4 regions of the Fictibacillus sp. B-59209 genome follow, and region 1 is predicted to be linked to each of the others. Evidence: riboswitches for the same ligand, from Rfam matches in the RefSeq annotation. Region 1 holds a riboswitch; each other region holds the start of a gene.
The links. Region 1 has a riboswitch for S-adenosylmethionine ahead of P4361_RS16915 (homoserine dehydrogenase). Riboswitches for the same ligand answer to the same signal wherever they lie in the genome.
Positions count from the first base shown of each region.

Region 1 (2,199 bases):
TGTACACACTTTGTTAGCGAAGGGGAGTGAAAGACGGTTTGCAAGCCCTGGACTAAGATCGGATTCATGGGTCACAATTGGCACCTTGTTCATCCGGCTGCCGAGGATTACGGGAACGGAGACGAAACCACCCTTTGAAAAGACCACGTCTGGTTTTATGGTCTTGATGAGCCGAAATGCTTCAAATGCTCCTTGCATGACACGGAACGGATCTTTAAAATTGTTCCAGTCAAAATAGCGCCTTAGTTTACCAGTAGATATGCTGTAATAGCGGACGCCTTCGATGGTTTCTGTCAGTTGCCGTTCAATTCCTCCTTTTGAACCGATATAGCTGACTTCCCAGCCTTCTTTTAAGAACAAAGGAATCAGAGCCAGGTTAACAGAAACGTGCCCGGTGGAACCTCCCCCGGTGAATACGATTTTCTTGCCCAAACCTTCCACCCCTTTTATTTATGTGTTTCTATCATACCAAAAATAATCTGCAATGATTCCAGAAATATCTGAATAATGGTTGACGCTCTCCTGTCTGCCGTGATAGAGTAAGACTAATTTAATGAAGCTTATCAAGAGCGGCGGAGGGAAAGGCCCAATGAAGCCCGGCAACCTTCAAGTATTCTACTTGAAAAGGTGCTAAATCCTTCAAAGGTAAAACTTTGGGAGATAAGAGACGGATCGGAACCATACAGCTCTCTTATCTTCGTGATAAGGGGGTTTTTTGTACTAAAAAAATAAAGTGCTACATAACATGTTTCAATCTCATGATAATACTCTTATCCAGAGCGGCGGAGGGAAAGGCCCGATGAAGCCCGGCAACCTTCAAGTATTCTACTTGAAAAGGTGCTACTACCTGCAGGAAAGAACCCTGGATGATAAGAGGAGGCCGGACTGCAGACCTCTTCTTTAGAAAGAGGTTTTTTCTTTTGCCATCATACAGATACCATTCATCCACTAATAAAAAATTTACTTTTGCAGAAGGAGTGATTATGTTGAAAGAATTAAAAATAGCACTGCTGGGGCTGGGGACTGTAGGATCCGGCGTATATACATCCATCATGGATAGAAAAGGTGCTTTAGAAGAATTGCTGGGTCATCGTCTGAAGCTGTCCAGTATTTTGATTAAGGATTCTTCCAAAGCAAGGCCTTTCGTAAAGGGGGTACCGTTGACGTCCGAATTCGAGAAGGCGATCGGGGAAGAAGTGCCTGATGTGGTCATTGAGGCGATTGGCGGAATCGAGCCTGCACGGTCTTACATCATACAATCACTTGAAGCGGGATGCCATGTGATTTCTGCGAATAAAGATTTGATTGCCCGGCATGGAGAAGAATTAACAGAGCGTGCTGCCGCAAAGGGTGTCCGTTTTGTCTATGAAGCGAGCGTAGGCGGAGGAATACCGATTTTGAGAACATTGAGGGAGCTTTTAAGAATCAATCGGATACAGCATGTAGAAGCCATTTTAAATGGAACGTCCAACTTCATTCTTTCGTACATGAGAACGACAGGTTCCTCGTTTGAAGAAGCGCTGGAACTGGCCCAGAAAAAAGGATATGCAGAGCCGGATCCAACAAATGACATCGAAGGCTTGGACGCATTTTACAAAGCGATGGTGTTGAGCAAATGGATTTATGGCGTGCAGCCATCCTGGGAAGAAGTGCAGGTGGAGGGGATTGGAAATGTGCTTCTTGAGGAGATTCAACTGGCTGAGCAGCTGGGGCTTCGGCTGAAGCATCTCGTTCTTTTAAACGATAGACTTGATCTCCAGGTACAGCCTGTATTTGTGGATAGCGATCATCCGCTGTATGGTGTGGAAGGCGTGGACAATGCCGTCCGTATTCAGACAGACCTTCTCGGCTGTTTGACCTTGCAAGGGCCGGGAGCTGGTGCAGAAGCAACAGCAAGTGCCATTGTGGAAGACTTATTATCGATCTATGAAACTAGGGAAGTATATAGAAACAAACCGGCTGTATCGGAACTCTGCCCTAAGAAACAAGAACAAGAGGTGAATACCTACCTTCTCGTCGGTGAAAAAATTGATTTTACAAAGGAAAGGGTTTCAGCAATTGAAAGGCATGGAATCATTTTAGACCGGACTTCTCTTCGTTTTCAGCATACTTCCCTTGCTGCCCTGCTTTATGAAGGACCGCTCCCTCTAGAAGAGGAGGATGAGTTTATTCCAGTGAACAGCATCTATCCGGTCCGTC
Region 1 covers NZ_JARMMC010000020.1:96,947-99,145, reverse strand. The annotation lists gene P4361_RS16920 (undecaprenyldiphospho-muramoylpentapeptide beta-N-acetylglucosaminyltransferase) at 1-432, opposite strand, end outside; SAM riboswitch class I at 558-667, shown strand; SAM riboswitch class I at 768-876, shown strand; gene P4361_RS16915 (homoserine dehydrogenase) at 984-2,199, shown strand, end outside.

Region 2 (2,199 bases), on a different contig from region 1:
TTGATCAGTTCTATGGAGGTAACATCATAGACGCTTGAAGCTCCCGGAAAATCGCCTACCTTTGCCGGATCCCCGGTAATTGCCAAAATATCGTGAAGTCCGAGTGTATGCAGCCCCATGAGATGAGACTGCAGACCGATAATATTCCGGTCTCGGCAAGCGAGATGAACGATCGGCTGGACTCCAGTCCGTGCCTTAGCCAAAGAAGATAGGGAGGTATTGCAGATTCTTGGTGATGCCAACGAGTTGTCTGCAAGCGTAATGGCATCTGCCCCGGCTTCTTTCAATGCCTTTGCTCCTTCAAAAAAACGGGAGGTATCAAGCTTGCGGGGAGGATCAAGCTCAACGATGACCGATCGCCTTTCTTTTAGAATATCAGGCAGGGAAATCCCAGGTTTCTGCCTCGTTTCAACAACGGCAATAGGCTCTGGGCGCTGTCTGACTTCCTTTTCGGTAACAGGCTTCAGTCCATGAAGCTCTTCAGCGAAAGCCTCAATATGAGCAGGAGTTGTTCCGCAGCAGCCTCCGAGCAGGCGGATGCCTTGGTTTCTGAAAAGTGAAGCACTGTTCTTGAAATACTCCGCATCTCCTTCATACTGAAATTTTCCGTCCACATAGGAAGGAAGACTTGCATTCGGATAAGAGGAAAGATAGGCATGCTTGGGAATTTCCACTTCCTCAAGTGTCTTGATCATATGAAAGGGCCCAAGACGGCAATTCAGCCCTACGACATCCGCTCCTAAATCTTCAAGGCGTCTAATCGCTGTATTGATGGGTGTTCTGTCGTTTAGAATACCGACTTCCTGCAAAGAAATCTGCGAGATGATCGGAATGCTGGTCTGGCTGCGTGCAATTTCAAGAACGGTTTCCAATTCTTCCAAATCGTAAAAGGTCTCAAGAAGAAGGCCATCCACTCCTTCCAACAGAAGACAGTAGAGCTGTTCCCTAAAGCTTCTCTTTATTTCTTCAATCGTAAGTGAGCTTGGGCCCGTTCCACGGATTCCTCCGATGGTTCCCAGTACATACGCTTCATTGGCAGCTGCTTTTTTTGCAAGTCTTACAGCCGCACTATTCAGCTCTTTGACTTGCTCCTCCAATCCATATCTTTGCAGTTTAATATAGTTGGCGCTGTACGTATTGGTCTGAATGACATCTGCACCGGCCTGTATGTAAGCCTGGTGGATGGACTGAATCTGATCAGGGTGCGTCAGATTCAGCTGCTCAAAACAGCAATCCGTTCCATACGAGTAGAGAAGTGTTCCCATTGCCCCATCGGCAATCAAGATTTTGTCTTCAAGATCTTTCAATAATCCCATTATGCGGTCCTCCTGTTAGTTCGGTATCTTCCAGCGGCCCAATAAAATAAAAAAAGCCTTCTTAAAGAAGAAGACTTTGAAAGTTCGAGGTCATTCTTCTTATCTTCCAAGTTCGATTCGAACTTGTTGGACTTAGCACCTTTTCAGCTGCAGAGCTGAAGGTTGCTGAGGTGTCAACGGGCCATTCCCTTAACCTCTCTGGATAAGAAACCAAATAGCTATAAAATTAATTCTCTATACCTTACAATAATTGTTGGAAGATTTCAATAGCTTTTTCAAATGAAAAAAATGGTTGAGTTTTTATCAAAGGGGGACTCCTATAATGAAGAATAAGTATACCAACCTTGACGGGATACAAAACACACATACATTTAAAGATTTGCTGCGGTGGAGAAGAGAAAGGCGCGGCAACAAAAAAGATTTAGCTCAGCAGATTCCGCAAAGCCCGAAAAAGGAGATCAGCAGATTAAAAGAAAACCGGCAGCATCATTCCATCACATGGATCGGCCATTCTACTTTTCTCATTCAGATGGGCGGATGCAATATTCTGACCGATCCTGTCTGGGCAAAAAAGATGGGGCTGCAAAAGCGGCTGACTGATCCCGGAATTCCCATCAGCCACCTGCCAGAGATCGATCTCGTCCTCATCTCCCATGGCCACTACGACCACCTTGACTTTCCAAGTATTAAAAATCTGACAGGAGATATTTCCTTTTACGTGCCAGCAGGTTTGAAATCAATGTTTCAGAAAAAAGGATATGAGAAGGTATTCGAAGCTAATTGGTGGGATAACTTTTCTGAAAAGGGGCTGTCGCTCACGTTCGTCCCTGCTCAGCATTGGACCAGGAGGACGGCATTTGATATGAATACTTCTCACTGGGGA
Region 2 covers NZ_JARMMC010000017.1:28,603-30,801, forward strand. The annotation lists gene P4361_RS12400 (bifunctional homocysteine S-methyltransferase/methylenetetrahydrofolate reductase) at 1-1,316, opposite strand, end outside; SAM riboswitch class I at 1,413-1,525, opposite strand; gene P4361_RS12405 (MBL fold metallo-hydrolase) at 1,639-2,199, shown strand, end outside.
Region 2: linked by a shared signal. The riboswitch ahead of P4361_RS12400 (bifunctional homocysteine S-methyltransferase/methylenetetrahydrofolate reductase) and the one ahead of P4361_RS16915 (homoserine dehydrogenase) in region 1 are both predicted to bind S-adenosylmethionine.

Region 3 (2,199 bases), on a different contig from region 1:
TACGAGATCCGCTCCTGCAAGGCGGAGCAGCTTACCAAGAAGCAGACGGTTGGAGATCCCATAAAATTCCGATGGTGTAATGGCGCCTGATAAGGCAGGATGTGCCATGATCGGAAGGCTGACGTCCGGATCTTCTGCTAAGCTTTGCAAGACGTCAAGCCCATAGGCGAAAACGTTAAAGAGCAATGCGCTTGCCCCGAGCTCTGCCGCCTTTTTTGCTTTATCTTTCAGATCATACGTACGCCCTGTCAAATTCACTGCATACAGTGTCTTATGTCCGGTCTCTTGTTCAGTTGCCGTTAATACTTCTTTAGCAGCTTTTATTCGTTCTTCAAATGGTGTCAGCGGATTATCGAACAGAATTTCATCATCTTTTACGAGGTCCACTCCGCCCAGCGCTTGTTCCTTCAGCTGATTCTTGAAATATTGAAGATCCCTGCCGATCACACCTTTAAAAATACTCATTAGAAGAGGCCTTTCAAAAACCCCTAGCTGATTGCGAATTCCATCAATTCCAAAAGAAGGTCCAGGAAAAGCCGAAGCCAATTCAGGGGAAAAATCAAGATCGATCAGCTTTACTTCTCCATCCAACGATAGTTTACCGAAAACAGTCGTCAAGATTGCCGGCAAGTCCGCTGTGAAGTTAGCGGCAGGATACGCGATTTTAAGAAGAGCCTGTTTTCTGGACGAGCCAAAGTATTGATTTACCCTCGTATCTTCGGGCAATTCATTGATTTCCACTACGTGGCCTTTATGGTTTCGCAGCTGTTCTTTCTGAAGATCCGGCAAGTCCGTCCATGAACCGACCGTCAGTCCGAGTGCAATTCCTTCAGCTTTTTTCTCAAAGTTGCCTTTTGGATCATGAACCAGATAGGTTGCAGTTATTGTCGACATGCTGAAATCCCTCCGAAAGCATAGATTTATATTAGAAAGGCGCAATCGCCCTGCTAAGGTCCGACAAGCGACGGAACTCTTACACAGCAACACGCTTTTTGTGTTGTGAAGTAAGAGTGAAGCGACCAAAGACGAATTGTGTTTTTCAATTCGTCCTCCGAGGACCTGAGCCGAAAACAAGAAACATGTTTTCAGCCCTGGGCGCTGGAGCTGGACATTACTTCTATGCCAGCTGAATTTTGTACTCGCTTTACACTTAACTTAAAAAACCTCTTCCCGAGGGAAGAGGCATAATAAACATAGAGATACCGCTTCCTCTCATCTGTCAGCTGCCGCTGCAAGAATTAGCACCGTTTTTATCCTAAAGGATAAGCCGGTTGCCGGGCTTCATAGGGCTAGTCCCTCCACCTGCTCTTGATAAGAGAATAAATAAAATTATTCGAATGTTAGAATTACTTGTGATTATGACAGGTAACAAAAAATCTGTCAATCTCTTAAATGTTCAACACTATCAAAATAATTTTAGCTGACCTATCCGATCAACGGCTTCCTTCAGCTTGTTCTCATCCGTTAATAGCCCTGCTCTAACATAACCGTCTCCTTCTTTGCCAAAACCGATGCCTGGTGCAACAACGACATGTGAATGCTCCAGAAGATAATCTGCAAAACTTTCAGATGTGAATCCTGAGGGAACAGGCAGCCAACAAAAGAAGGATCCTTTAGGGGCAGTCACATCCCAGCCGATCTCCTTCAATCCTGAAATAAACACATCACGCCGTTTTTCATACATGGCGACCAGGTTTTCCACGCACTCCTGCGGCCCCAGGAGTGCTTTAGCTGCAGCTTCCTGTACAGCTGGAAAAAGGCTGACATAGAAGTGGTCCTGAAGAAGATTAATGCTTTCAATCACACTCTCGTTCCCGATGGCAAAGCCTACTCTCCAGCCAGCCATGTTATACGTCTTGCTCATCGTATAGATTTCGATACCCTGTTCTTTCGCACCAGGAACCTGCAGATAGCTGACCGGTTTCTCGTTTTCAAATCCGATGGCTCCATAGGCAAAATCATGGACGACTAAAATATTATGCTTTTCAGCAAAGCTTACTGTATCTTCAAAGAACGGCACTGTGGCTACTCCCGCCGTTGGATTATTCGGATAGTTCAAGAACATGAGTTTTGCCCGTTCTGCATCCTCTTGTGAGATTTCAGCGTAATCAGGCAGGAAATCATTTTCCTCTTTAAGAGGCATCATGCTCATCTCAGCTTCCGCCATGGCAAGTCCTGACCAGTAATCGGGATATCCAG
Region 3 covers NZ_JARMMC010000018.1:503,861-506,059, forward strand. The annotation lists gene mtnW (2,3-diketo-5-methylthiopentyl-1-phosphate enolase) at 1-894, opposite strand, end outside; SAM riboswitch class I at 1,210-1,318, opposite strand; gene P4361_RS15435 (pyridoxal phosphate-dependent aminotransferase) at 1,406-2,199, opposite strand, start outside.
Region 3: linked by a shared signal. The riboswitch ahead of mtnW (2,3-diketo-5-methylthiopentyl-1-phosphate enolase) and the one ahead of P4361_RS16915 (homoserine dehydrogenase) in region 1 are both predicted to bind S-adenosylmethionine.

Region 4 (2,199 bases), on a different contig from region 1:
GCATCACCTGTTTTGAGAAACGTTCCATCTCTTCTAACTGAGGGGAGAATTGCAGTAAAAGGAGTCCGAGGCCGGCTTCTTCATATGCTGCAATCCGCTCCGCAATCTGTTCAGGTGTGCCGATCAGATTCGGCCTCAGCCCCCGGTTGGAAACAGAGTAGTCGTACAGCTGAATCTGCTGTTCAAGCTGCGACTTGCTCGTAAAATCTTTAAACCCAGCATATGCGCTGGACTCTTTTACATCTGTAATCCTCTGCAGTTCCGCTTGGGCTTCTTCTTCAGTATCCCGGCAGATCACATAGGCCGCCATGCCGAACGAAGATAAAGGTTCTTTCCCTGTTTGCCCGCGGCGGTTCTTCATGTCATTGATCTTAACGGCGATCTCTTCGACAGTGCCGCCATGCATGACGTAGGCGTCACAGGAGGAAGAGATAACCTGTTTACCCCTTTCACTTTCTCCGCCAGCATACAAAATGGGATTTGGCCGCTGAACAGGTTTAGGGAAAAGTTTCGTATCGCTAAACTGATAAAACTTGCCGGAATAATTGAAGGTTTCTTCTGTCCACAGCCCCTTTAGAACATCAAGAAACTCTTGCGTACGCTCATATCTTTCGTCGTGGGCAGTAAAAATGCCGCCATACTGCTTCGCTTCCTCTTCCCACCAGGCGGAGACGACATTAAGTGTAAACCTCCCGCCGCTCATTTGGTCGATGTTCGCCGTCATTTTCGCCGTTACAGCAGGATTATGGAATCCCGGCCTTACCGCTGTCATAATTTCTATTTTCTCCGTTACGGCCGCGAGACCCGCTGCCGTTGTCCAAGCCTCCAGAGAGTCCTGCTCCGGCCCTTTTATATCATTCAAATACAGTTCCGCGATCAGCGTCGTGTCAAACCCCCATTTTTCCGCGGACTGAATAACCTTCTTCCCATAATCAAACGTCGGCGGCATGTTCTCATCTTCCACATTTCTCAGCCATCCACCAAAGATCGGCAACCAAAATCCAAATCTCATCTACCTTTTTCTCCCCTCTGCCTTTTAAAAACATTCTGCCACTAAAAGAAACCCTGAAAGTCCATCCCTTCAGTGCGGAGGAGCGGTCAGGACAACGGCCTGACCCTCCGACTATCTAAAAAAAACTTCCCCTTTAGATAAGGGGAAGTTTTTGACCGCTCCATCTTATCTTCCAGGATCTACTCCTGCTGGATTTAGCACCTTCTAAAAATAGGTTGCCGGGTTTCATAGGGCCAGTCCCTCCACCGCTCTGGATAAGATTTATTTAATTAATAGTAATCCTACAATAGAAGTAGGTATTTCGTCAATTTTTAGGATGTGAGAATAGATGATATTGAGTTGCGTTTGACTGGCGAATAAGTCTGAAAAATTCAGTTCGGATCAGTTATTGCTTGTTTCGCTCAATTATTCTCCGTTCGGCTCAATTCAGCGCCAGTGTCGTTCAATTCGGTTCTTCCGGCCACAAAAAAGAAGCCCCCAGCACAGCTGAGAGCCCCTTCCACTCTTCTTAAAAGCCAATCTCCGCGATAACCATCCGTTCTTTTTGGCTGATATCCTTTACTACCGAAACAACCGACCCAGGGAACGTGACCCTGAGCATTTCAGCCACCGTCTGGCCCTGATCATGGCCGACTTCAAAGGCAACAATGCTTTGTGCGTTCAGAACGAGGGGCAGCTCTTCCATAAACCTTCTGTAAAATACGTAGCCGTCCTCACCGCCGCTAAGTGCACGGAAAGGCTCTTGATCCTTAACGATCGTCTCAAGCTCCATTATTTCACGGTCAGGAATGTAAGGAGGATTCGACACAACGATATCTGCTTTTTCTCCGCCCTCGATCAGAGGCTGAAGGAGGTCTCCATGAATAAAACGAACAGATGCCTCAAGGTCTTCAGCATTTTTCTTTGCGACTTCCAGGGATTCCTCAGCAATATCGATCGTGGTTACCGAAAAACGAGAATTTTCCAGTGCCAGCGTAATGGCAATGGCACCGCTCCCCGTCCCGACATCGACTGTCTGGATCTCTTCTATGCCAGGGAACCTCATCATGGAGCGCTGAAGCACTTCATATACGAGCTCTTCTGTTTCCGGCCGAGGAATGAGCACCTCTTTATTCACCGAAAAGCGTCTTCCGTAAAACTCTTCAAAACCAATAATGTATTGGACAGGCACTCCATCGCCATGCTTT
Region 4 covers NZ_JARMMC010000009.1:44,188-46,386, reverse strand. The annotation lists gene P4361_RS07370 (LLM class flavin-dependent oxidoreductase) at 1-1,012, opposite strand, end outside; SAM riboswitch class I at 1,175-1,273, opposite strand; gene prmC (peptide chain release factor N(5)-glutamine methyltransferase) at 1,521-2,199, opposite strand, start outside.
Region 4: linked by a shared signal. The riboswitch ahead of P4361_RS07370 (LLM class flavin-dependent oxidoreductase) and the one ahead of P4361_RS16915 (homoserine dehydrogenase) in region 1 are both predicted to bind S-adenosylmethionine.